DNA from 2 places in the Paenibacillus sp. J31R34 genome. Region 2 is predicted to be linked to the other one. Evidence: riboswitches for the same ligand, from Rfam matches in the RefSeq annotation. Region 2 holds a riboswitch; the other holds the start of a gene.
What was found. Region 2 has a riboswitch for cyclic di-AMP ahead of AC50YG_RS27660 (C40 family peptidase). Riboswitches for the same ligand answer to the same signal wherever they lie in the genome.

Region 1: another riboswitch for cyclic di-AMP. It lies ahead of AC50YG_RS29660 (resuscitation-promoting factor); the one in region 2 lies ahead of AC50YG_RS27660 (C40 family peptidase).

The regions. Positions count from the first base shown of each region.
Region 1 covers NZ_JBXENU010000016.1:90,794-96,704, reverse strand. Annotated here, with positions in the region: gene AC50YG_RS29670 (HD domain-containing protein) at 1-111, shown strand, start outside; gene AC50YG_RS29665 (TatD family hydrolase) at 228-1,001, shown strand; cyclic di-AMP (ydaO/yuaA leader) riboswitch at 1,186-1,393, shown strand; gene AC50YG_RS29660 (resuscitation-promoting factor) at 1,638-2,783, shown strand; gene rnmV (ribonuclease M5) at 3,016-3,564, shown strand; gene rsmA (16S rRNA (adenine(1518)-N(6)/adenine(1519)-N(6))-dimethyltransferase RsmA) at 3,574-4,488, shown strand; gene yabG (sporulation peptidase YabG) at 4,592-5,482, shown strand; gene veg (biofilm formation stimulator Veg) at 5,686-5,911, shown strand, end outside.
Region 2 covers NZ_JBXENU010000013.1:75,654-81,564, reverse strand. Annotated here, with positions in the region: gene AC50YG_RS27665 (cryptochrome/photolyase family protein) at 1-766, opposite strand, end outside; gene AC50YG_RS27660 (C40 family peptidase) at 901-1,371, opposite strand; cyclic di-AMP (ydaO/yuaA leader) riboswitch at 1,373-1,544, opposite strand; gene AC50YG_RS27655 (hypothetical protein) at 2,047-2,862, opposite strand; gene AC50YG_RS27650 (M1 family metallopeptidase) at 2,878-4,971, opposite strand; gene AC50YG_RS27645 (YwhD family protein) at 5,225-5,737, shown strand; gene AC50YG_RS27640 (RNA polymerase sigma factor) at 5,825-5,911, shown strand, end outside.

The DNA.
Region 1 (5,911 bases), on a different contig from region 2:
TCCATCACCGGGCTTCATCAGGGCCAGTCCCATTTGTATTATCCGGAAGAGAAGCTGCGTGCTTCTGCAGATCAATTAAGCGATAAAGTACGAAAGTTATTTAAAATATAGGAAAGTATTTGATTTTGCTATACTTTCTCTATATTTCTCGGACTGAAACGCGCCGCCAAAGGACGGCTTTCGACCGTTTCACCTTAAACTATAATATAGAAGGAGTTTGCTGAGCTATGATTTCTTTATTCGACACACACACGCATTTGGACTCCCCACATTTTGACGAAGACCGCGAAGCCGTTATCGAAAGAGCGCGTGCAGCAGGGGTGGATTTAATGGTCAATATTGGCTTTAATAGGGAAACGATTCCAACTACGCTTGCACTTGCAGAAAAATATGATTTTATATACGCCGCGGTCGGCTGGCATCCCGTTGACAGCATTGATATGCTGCCAGAGGATCTTAATTGGATTGAGGATTTGTGCTCTAATCCTAAAGTGGTAGCCATTGGCGAAATCGGACTGGATTACCATTGGGATACGTCCCCTAAGGACGTACAACACCGTGTATTTCGCGAGCAAATTCGATTAGCCAAAAAGCTGAAAAAACCAATTATTATTCATAATCGCGATGCTCATGAGGATGTTGTCAAGCTGCTGAAGGAGGAAAATGCATCTGAAGTCGGAGGCATTATGCATTGTTTTTCCGGCAGTCCAGAAACGGCTCAAAAATGCCTAGATATGAACTTCTATATTTCGTTCGGTGGACCGCTTACATTCAAAAATGCAAGGGTGCCAAAAGAGGTGCTTGCGATGGTTCCGAGCGACCGAATTTTGATCGAAACGGATGCCCCATATTTGACCCCTCATCCATTCCGTGGGAAACGAAATGAGACGTCTTATGTGTCGCTCGTTGCGGAAGCGGCAGCAGAAATATTAGGAAAATCGGTGGCCGAAATCGCCAATTTGACGACCGAAAACGGTAAAAAATGTTTCGGAATTGAGTAAAAACGGCTATAAAAGCGAGAATAAGTGACCTTTACGGCGATAAAACTAATTTTTCATGCTGAAATAGACTCTCTTTTCCGTAAATATCCTAAAATTTCGCTTAAATCGGTTTTTATCTGATCTTTACAATTAGGCTCCGATGAAGGTATGATTCATTTCAGAGCTTTAAATTTTTGTATTGGATTTCCAGTTTGCGCTTAATCTTCGAACTTTGGAGAGCGGGGGAACCAGGCACGATGCTGTGAGGAAATTGCGGATCACATTGCACGGGCACTTGAATTTCTTCTAGGGGTGAATTTGGCGGGGATTGCCATGAGCATTCTTCCGACGATAGGGCAGCTCTCTTGCCCGAACCCGACAGCTAACCTCGTAAGCGTTTATAGAGAGTGATCAACCTCGTGCATCCACCATTCCTGAATAGTCTATTCGACGTTCCCAGGAAGCCACGATACAGATCCTCTGTCGACGGGCTTTCTTTTTATTTTTGAATATTGGGTAAACCGTCGTCATAGGGTAAATCTAGGAGGTTGCAGAGGAAATATACTGGAGCGTGCTAGAAGCACGCCAATATACTATAGTCGCGTCAATGGTATCATGCGTAATTCGACGGCGGGGCTATGAAGGAGGACCGATGAAGTGGGCATTATTCAAGCAAGTGAGACCCATGGGAAACGATCATCCAGCATGTCTTTCGCATTGCGATGGAAGCGTGAAAACTTGCGTTTGATTCTTTTGAGTACTACGATCTCAATCGCTATGACTTTCATGTTTTTGGTGTTGTTGTACGGATCGGCTGACAAAAGCGTATCCGTAGTAGTGAATGGACAAGAAACTGTTGTTTCAACGAAACAATGGGTCCTGCAACGCCTACTGGATGAACAAGCTATTACAATTGGCCCGCATGATGAGGTATCTGTACCTCTGAATACGGCAGTAAAGGAAGGGGACCGCTTTGAGATTAAGCATGCGGTACCGCTACTTGTAAAAGCTGATGGCAAGACATCAACGGTGTACACGACAGAGAAAACCGTGCAGGCAGCGATAAAGAAATTAAATATTCCTGTTGAAGATGATGATAAAGTATTACCTTCGCTTGGCTCGGGCGTCAGCGCGGATATGACCGTAACGGTCATTCGCGTCGATACGAAGCTAGGCAAGTCGTCCAGCACAACACCGTTCACCATTGTGAAGAAGGAAGATCCGAACCTGGAAGTAGGCAAGGAAAAGGTTGTGCAGACGGGCAAAGAAGGCGTCGTAACGATCAAAATTGAGAAGCAGTTTGAAGATGGCGTGCTTGTCTCCAAGAAAGTAGTAGACAAGGTAGTTGAATCGGCTGCGGTTAATCAGGTCGTTGCAATCGGTACGAAAAAGCCGGAGCCTAAGGTTACTGTGCTGTCCACAGCGACAACCAGCAACAATGTAACGGTAGACGGCACCACGCTCACATCCAAAAAGGTGCTTAGCAACGTCACCTTGACGGCTTATTCAGCTGGCTTAGCTTCGACGGGCAAGAGCGAAGGCCACCCGGATTACGGTATTACGGCTTCTGGTGCTAAAGTATCGGAAGGACGGACGATTGCCGTTGACCCGGATGTCATTCCACTCGGTTGGTGGGTGTACATCGAGGGTATTGGTTTCCGCCGCGCTGAAGATACCGGAAGTGCGATCAAGGGTAATAAGATCGATGTGTATTTTGACAGTGAAAAGCAAGCTAATCAATTCGGGAAGAAAAAAGGTTTTACCGTCTATGTGATTGGTCCTAATAAGCCATCGCTTAGCTAATTAGCATCAGTTCTTTATGGATTGTGCTCTAGTTTATCGCAATTATAAGCTAAATATGACAGGTTACGGAAGAGGCCTTGCCTCTTCTTTTTGTTTGCGTAAGATTCGCTTGAATAGCTAATTGGGGGTATAATAAAACAGACGCGAATGAGCGGGTTGTTGTTGCAGCAATCGCCCATTTTTTTGAAATATATGCATGGATAAGTTTCCCTTTGCGAAAGGATTGTTCGATGTGATCAAGGAAATGATTGTAGTAGAAGGCAAAGAGGATACGGTGGCGATTAAGCGGGCCGTTGAAGCCGATACGATTGAGACGAATGGATCGGCCATTGGTGAGGATGTGCTGCGGCGCATTGCGCTGGCACAGGAGCGCCGTGGCGTTATTATATTTACAGATCCGGACCATGCAGGAGAGCGTATTCGCAAAATCGTCGCTCAGCGCGTACCGGGCTGCAAGCATGCTTTTTTACCGCAGGAGCTGGCCTCCTATAAAGGGGATATCGGCATTGAGAATGCGGCTCCTGATGCAATCAGGCAGGCGCTCTCGGAGCTGCGGACAGAAACGGCTGAAAGCGTGGGGGCCATTACTTGGGATGATTTGATGGCGGCTGGCTTAATCGTGCATGAGGAAGCGGCGAAGCGGCGGCTGGTTATGGGCAAGCTGCTGGGAATCGGCTACGCTAATGGGAAGCAGTTCTATAAGCGCTGCACAAGCTTCTGCATTACGCGCGAGGAGTTTGAGAAGGCGCTGCAAGCCATGGAACAACAGGAACAGGGGTGACGAGGGCGTATGACGGAGCAACAAGGGTTGAATAAAAGCGCGGTTAAGACCGCAGAGGTAGCCACGCCTAAACGGACGAAGGAAATAATTGCAAAGTACGGGTTTTCCTTTAAGAAGAGCTTAGGACAAAACTTTCTCATTGACCAAAATATATTAAACAATATAGTCAGTGCAGCTGAGCTTGACGAGACAAAAGGGGCACTTGAGATCGGCCCTGGTATCGGAGCGTTGACGCAGCGCCTTGCGGCAGTTGCGGGTACCGTAACTGCTGTGGAAATCGACAATCGGCTTATTCCGATTTTGCATGATATTTTCGAAAACGAGGCGAATGTGGGCATCGTGCACGGCGATGTGCTCAAGCTAGACCTGAAGCAGCTGTTCGAAGAGCGTTTCAGCGGCGTAACGGGCGTCAGCGTCGTGGCGAACCTGCCTTATTACGTGACGACCCCAATTCTGATGAAGCTGCTGGAGGAGCGCCTGCCGCTGGAAAATATCGTCGTCATGATCCAGAAGGAAGTCGCACAGCGGATGGCAGCGAAGCCGGGTGGCAAGGAATACGGCAGCCTGAGCGTGGCTGTGCAGTATTATTGCGAGCCTAAGCTCGTCTGTACAGTTCCTCATACGGTGTTCATACCTCAGCCGAATGTAGACTCGGCGGTTATTAAGCTTGCGCTGCGGGACAAGCCGGCTGTTGATGTGCCCGATGAGGCACATTTCTTCCGCATTGTGCAGGCCAGCTTCGCACAGCGCCGCAAGACGCTCTACAACAATTTGACGGCGCTTGTGGGCAAAGAACAGCGGGAGGCGTTGACAACGCTGCTGCAGGGGCTTGCGATCGATCCTGCGCGGCGGGGTGAAACGCTGTCGCTGGAGGAATTCGCCAAGATCAGCCGCGCATTTTTGGAAGTGGGCTGGAGAGGCTAAATAAAGATGGGCGCCGCCGGGCAATCGCTCCGGGGCGCCCGTTTGATTTTTCCGCACACTACACGCCATTTGCCCATAGGATAGACGAAGAGGTGATTTACCTATGGAGCAAGGGGAGCTGGTCGTCCGCAAATCGTATGGCGGTGACGTGCTATTCCGCGTAGAAGCTGTTCGAACGGATCATGCCCTGTTGAAAGGCACGGATTACCGATTGCTTGCGGATGCACCGATTCCTGATTTATCGGTTGTTCGCGATCCAAAGAAAGAAAAAGCTACGCAACTGGTCCGAGTGAAAGTAAATGACTCGCTAAGCCGCATACGTCAGCAGCATGAGCAAATGGCCGTTCAGGTGAAGGCGGATATTCGGCATGCGATGCCACAAAGCCAGCCTTTCTTCGAGGTGCCCGGCAAAGTGCTGCATTTGGACGGTGACGGCAATTATTTGCGTAAAAGCATGCAGCTGTACCAGACGATGAACGTACCGGCGCATGGCGTGCATGCGCATGAGTCACAGATGGCTGATTTGCTTTATCGGCTGCTGCCTCAAGTGAAGCCGGACATTGTGGTCATTACGGGGCATGACGGCGTGCTAAAAACAAGGCTGGAAGCAGATCTGCACAGCCTGAGCAGCTATAAAAACTCGCAGAGCTTCTATAACGCGGTCCGCGTAGCGCGGGATTACGAGAAGAATCGCGACGGCCTTGTCGTCATTGCAGGAGCGTGCCAGTCGCATTTTGAAGCGCTGCTGCAAGCCGGCTCGAACTTCGCAAGCTCGCCCGGGAGAATTTTGATTCATGCGTTAGACCCGGTATACATTGCAATCAAAGCAAGCTATACGTCCATACGCGATACCATTAACCTGGCAGATGTCATTCATGGCACGATCAGCGGTATTGATGGCGTAGGCGGCATTGAGACGCTGGGAAGGTACCGCATTGGCTTGCCAAAGCCTAAAATTAAGGCAGCAGAGTCATCCTTGCAAAGCATTTCTTAACAAATGGCCGAGTGCAGTTGAGACTCGCAACCGTTCTCGGCTCCATTGATTTCATAATTTTTCGATAAATTATTCATGGAATGATAAAAATGGATGAAAACACCGTTGACAATTAAATAAGTTGACTGATATAATATTTTGCTTTGTTTGACAACCCCTCTCCATTTTGTTATAATGGACAAGGAAAGAGGTGGTAGTGGACAATGGCAAAAAATGCCCTACTGGATATAAAACGCAATTTGGAAGCTCATGTGGGCTCCAAGATTCGTCTGCGAGCAAATGGCGGTCGTCGTAAGACCGTTGAGCGCACCGGTGTGTTGGAAGAAACCTACCCTTCTGTTTTCATTGTTAAACTGGATCAGGAATCGCAGTCATTCAAGCGTGTTTCCTACAGTTATGCGGATATACTGACGGAGTCGGTGGAAGTGA
Region 2 (5,911 bases):
GCGCTCCTGTATTCAAATAACGCGCTAAATGGCTTGTCTGGTTTTCCGCAAACTGGTCGCGGCTGCCTTCATAGCCAGCTAGACGGCGGTTTAGAAATTGCTCCAGCGCATCGGCTGCACTCAGCGTTCCCGCGTCCGCCGTGCCAGATGCTCCCGCTACCCGCAGAAAGGCTGCCGCAGCGGGATGCTCCCGAGGAAGACTGAAGCGCTCTGCTATGCTGGCATCTATATTTTTCAGCGTATCCAGCTGTTTCAGCGTTGTTTCGCCTGCAGGGGAATAATGGCTTTGCATGAAGGACTGCCACATGCGGTAAAAGGGCGTAAATACCTTGTAAGGCTCACTGCGCCTAGAAAACGTATGAAGCTCCTCCAAATCGGCGAGTGGCGCATCGTCAAGCGGCAGCCAGCGACGTCCCGCTGCGCGCACAACCTGCGCAGTCGCGTGGTCGCGCATTCGGGAATAAGGCGTATAGTCCATGTGGACGAGAACCTCTTCAATGGGATGGGCCAGCAGCAGCGCTTCGGTAATGGCAGCGGGATCGCCGTAAAGCACATGCAGCTGCTCGCCCGCCGCCTTGTACTGTTCCAATAGGAAGGTGGCTTGGGACAAGAAGGTTCTGCCGCTGTGGCAAGAGAGCCGGTCCTCGTCCGCCAGTGACGGGTCTATTATAAGCAGATGAAAGCCGCGCTTCCCAGAGCGGCGCACATAATCAAAACTGCGCAAATCGTTTGAACGCAGGTCTTTGCGGTGAATATATACATACATGGAAACGAGCCCCCTTGTGTCCGTGCTAGAAAACAGCAAAGCCGCAAGCTATTTGTCCGAAGACAAACAACTGCGGCTTTGCTGATTGAGACAGCAGCTTTTCGTTATGTAAGCGAAAAAAGCATGGCCTGGCTCTATTGCTCGCTTGCGTACTTGTCGTAAGCGTCTTGGCTCATAATGCGTGTAGCTGACACGTAACGATCAGCATAATAAGACTCGCTAAGTTTGCTAATAATAACGCCTCTGCTCGAGGAAGCATGTGCAAACTTTCCATCTCCAACATAAATACCAACGTGGGAGATGCCTTTGCCGCTCGTGTTGAAGAATACAAGATCGCCAGCGATCAGGTCACTCTTCTTCACTTCACTGCCATCGTTCGATTGCGCTTGGGAAGTACGGGAAAGATCGATGCCCATTTTATCGAAAACATATTTCGTAAAACCGGAGCAGTCGAAGCCTTTCGTAGTTGTTCCGCCGCTTTGGTATGGTGTGCCGATCAGATCAGCGATAACACCATCCATCTTCGAACCTGCGAACACGCTGCCTGCTTGGAAAGCAAGCATTAATACAAGACCAACGAGTAATGCAGTTACCTTCTTCAAAATTTGAAACTCCTTCCGGTGCCGACGAGGTTAGCTGTGGGGTTCGGTTGTGAAGGTTCCCTATGATTTCCAAGACACTTGAATCAAGCCGTCCAAGCATCGAAATCAATTCACCCAAAGTGGTTCCCCCGTATTTCTATACCTTTGCGGTATAAAAAATTAGGCTGGTTTAATTTTGCTCTGCGCTAATAATTCGTTTTTTTCATGTGATTTCCTCCTATATGAATGAATTTCTAATAATTCTCATGTAACCTTTTGGCTCAATTTTGCGTTAAAACAAGTTTCTTGCCTAATAAATGCTCGTTCTATCACCGTTCGCAAGCAAAAAAACATTTTGTCAGTTTATATGAGAAATAGGCAGCCAATATGCTAAGAATCGTACATATAGGCTAGAATTATAGCGTAAAATGAAGAATTAGAGAGTTTAGTGTGCATCAGTCTAGGGGTTGGTAAATAAATAGAAGCGTTGCCTGGAGATGTTGGATAACTGAAAAACCCCGATTGCGGCCTCTTGTCCGCAATCGGGGTTTTTATGAGAAGGACTTTAGAAAAATGAGAATACTAAATGAGAATTAGGGAGGGCTGCCTTCATTTTTCTAAACTTAATTTCCTATTTATGGATGATAAAAGTTGTATAAAAGGGTCCTAAAAGGAGTCTGAAACGGTCTTAAAACGGTCTCAGCTCTGCTTCGATTGCAGGCAATCGTATTGTGCAGCGAGTGTCCATACCTTTAATAAGGTACGGAGCAGATGATAGGCTTGATGCATGATGAGCGCCAGAATTCCCGCCCAAGCATAGGAAAGGCCGGATACCAAGAGCGAAGCGGCGACTGCCAGCAGCCACATCAGCAGAGAGAGGCCGGCATAAGGAAAAAGATTTCGGAGCGCAATGCTGAGCGAGCGCATCGAGCCCGTGCCGGAGGCGGCGCCGAACTGCATGGCGAGCAGCAGCAGGTGAACGAGAAAGCTCCACAGCAGCCAACCGCCAAAGCCTGGCAGCGTGCTTTGCAGCAGCTCGCTCAGCGAATGGCCCTCCATTAGCAGCTTGAAGGCGCGAGGAAGAAGGAACCAGCCAGGCGCGAAAATAAGCAGCGTGCGCAGCCAATAGAGCAGCGTCATAGGCTTCCAAGCTTTGCGAATGCCTTGAAGAAACTGCGTTCCACCTTTTTCGTCCATATGATGCAGCGAGTAGAGCAGCCCCGCATGTAACAGTGGGCTCAGCAGCATGCGGGCGGCGAACAAGCCGCCCAGCAGCCATAGATAGGGGTTGATCAGATCTGTTTTTGTCAATTGAAACTGGGCTTCGCTGAGGAACAGCGAAACGGCCGAGTCCGACGGATGCTGGAGGGGAAAGCGCCGCAGCAGCGGCAGTACAGTCATATCAATAAAGCGGTAAAGGAAAAGTCCCCATAATAGCTGGTACAGGAACAACGCAATGACGATATAGAAATGGCGGATGGCGAGCCGCCAGCCTTGCTTCATATGCTGCTTCATTTTTTAACCTCCTCTCTACCAGCCTACGGATGCGAGCAGGCCTTCAATAAGCTTCGTCAGGCCGAGGCTCCACCGAATGCGCGACTGCTCCGGCACTTCTGCACGCATAAAATTGTTAATATGCCTATTGTCCAGCACATTGCTGTTTTTCGGATCCACCGCTACCCATGCGAGCGGAGCAGCATGCATCACCTTGTACTCCATATGCGACTCGGCGGCATCCCAGATTTTAGAAGTTGTTTCACCGTCGGTAAAGGAGAAAACGAGCGGTATGGGTCCGTTTTGTCCGCCATTGCGCTTGATCAGCACGGTAGACTCGTACTCTGTTTGGCCATCCTGCTGCACTTCATTCACTCGAATAGCCTCTACTGAAAAATCCGCCATCAGGCTGCCATATACATACTGGTGAAAATAATCCTGCCATTTTCCCTTCGTAACCTGCTCGACGACTCGCTGGAAATCGGACGTAGTTGGATGCTTGAATTTGTATTTTTGAAAATACGTGCGCATAATTTTTTGCATCGTCTTTGCTCCGACCTGCTTCTCAATTCCGACCAGCACAAGCTTGGCGCGCATGTATACATTTTCCGCATACTCATCGCTATTGTGATAGGCCCATGAAGGCTGTTTAAGCGGGGCAGGGGCTGTAATATAGCTGGCTTCCATAGCTAAATTGGGTTCAACGCCATAGGCGTTCTCCATCACTTTATCCTCGGCATACGATGTAAAGCCTTCGTCGAGCCAAGCTTCTTCGAACTCGTTCGATGCGACCATCCCGTACCAATACTGATGACCGATCTCATGTACAACGGTTCGCTCCAGGCTGTAGCCAGGGTTATCGGATTCAGCAGCTAAAGCGGTTACGAGCGTTGGATATTCCATGCCGCCGGCGCCATTCGCCCCTTTCGGCGGAACGATGATGGACAGCGTTGAATACGGATATTCACCGTACCACTCCGCGTATTTGGCCAGCGACGATTTCGCTGCATGCATATAGCGGTCCTTCAGCCCCTCGTGGGCAGGGTCCAGATAAAGCTTGATGCGTACCCCAGGAATGCCCGTTCCCGACAAGGTGTCCTCCGCATAAATAAAGTCGGGTGAGGCGGACCAAGCAAAGTCATGCACGTCCTCGGCATAAAACTGATAGACGCTTGTGCCATTTTGCGTTACAGCTTCCTTCGTTTGAATGCCGGTGGCGGCTACCGTAAAGTTTTCCGGCACGGTAATCTGGGCGCTATACAAGCCAAAATCGCTGTAAAACTCCGAATCGCCATGATACTGATGGACGTTCCAGCCTTCATTTGTCCGGCCGCGTGTTCCATCTGTCTCATAAACGGCAAGCTTAGGAAACCACTGGCCCGCCATAACGAAGCTGCCGGAATAGCCCATGCGGGCGAATACCTCGGGCAGCTTGACCTCGTAGGTCATGGAAAGTGTTATTGATTTGCCCGGTGCGACTGGAACCGGGAGGTTAAGCTTCGTCAGCGTATAATCGTCCGTATTTCCGTCATCGGGCTGGACATAATGCAGGCGGGGAAGCAGGCTTTCGCCCTCCAGCGTTTGCAAGGTGAGCAGCTTCAAATAACCTTGGCTGTCGACCGTGGCCTTGTCGCCCCGCAGTTGTCCTCCAGACTCGCGCATGAACGTCGATTTTTCGGATTGAAAGGCATTGGGATACAGATGAAAATACAGCTCGGACACCGTTTTTTTGCCTGGGTTCGTCCAAGTCACGGTCTGGGAGCCGTCCAAATAGCGGATGTCCTCTCGAAGCGCAACGTGCATGTTGTATTGGACGACTCTTTTGCTGAGCGTCTGCACGGCATCAGGCTGGACAGAGTCGGGCTGCACCGGTGCTGCCGGGGCAGGCGGCTTGGCCGTTTGCGGTGCAGCCTGTGTGTCAGCTGGTATACCGGCCGCACTGCTTGGTGGGGCAGTAGTGGTGTGGGCTGCGGCGCTATTTGCCGAACCAGCAAGTGGCGGGTCTGAGGTGCCGGAGGCGTACGTATACTGGGATAGCCAAGCGTTGCCGAAGCCATGATGCAGCGACAGTCCGAGCAGGACAGCCGAGAGCATAATGAGCGCGATTCGTTTGAAAGGTCCTGGAGTCATTGAACGTTTCCCTCCCGTTGACAAGCATCTACAGCATGTATATGTCGGCTTGTACAGGAATAGTCTTGTGGATTTTTGCAGCGGCGCTGCTGAAGGCGTGTAAAGCGGCAGCCGCTTGCGGATACAGCAGGAAATTGTGCTGTGTGCGCTTGTGTTATTGCGGAAAAACGGTCAAAATGGAAAGGAGAGATTGGCTGCAAGCTGCTGCGGCAGTACAATAGATGAAATGTGACGAGAGGACGTGTACGAACGAATGGAACAGCAAGGACAACCGGAGAAAAAAGAAAAGAAATCACTCGCGCTTAACGTCGTGAGCAATAAACAGCATAAAGGCTTTGGTGCAGGCACCATTGATCTAAGCCAAGTATCCTGCGTTATTATTGATGCGGGCGTCGCTTATATCGATGACGGCGCAATGCATGCGAAAAGCAAAGTGGAGCGCGGCATCAAGTTTTCGCCTAATAAAGAGGATACACCGAATGGCCGCCAATGCTGGATTGTTTGGGTTGCGGTAGAACGTGGAGAGAATGGCACGAACTACGCTGGCGCAACGGCTTGCGAAATGTGGATCGATACGGAAGCGCGCCGCGGGTGGAAAATTCTCGCCGATCATGTCAACAAGCTTGATCATGCGATTAAGCGCCGCTATAACTTGGGCGAGCTGGGTGCGGAAGAAAAGGCTGCGTTCCGCAAGCTGTTAATTGAGCATAATGAAGAATGGTGGACCAATTCTTCCGATGAGCTGAAGCAGGCTTTGGAGGCGTAGGCCTACAGAAAGCACGACTAAGACAGCTCCCAGCCGGGTGCTTATAGGTGACGGGTTCCGCCCAATGCGGCAGCGATTGCTGCGCTGGTGCGGGGCCTTTTTATTTTTTTTCTAAAAAAAGAAGTTGCAGGTGCAGGGGATAGCCGAGGTTCCGGCGTCTATTATAACGGGAAG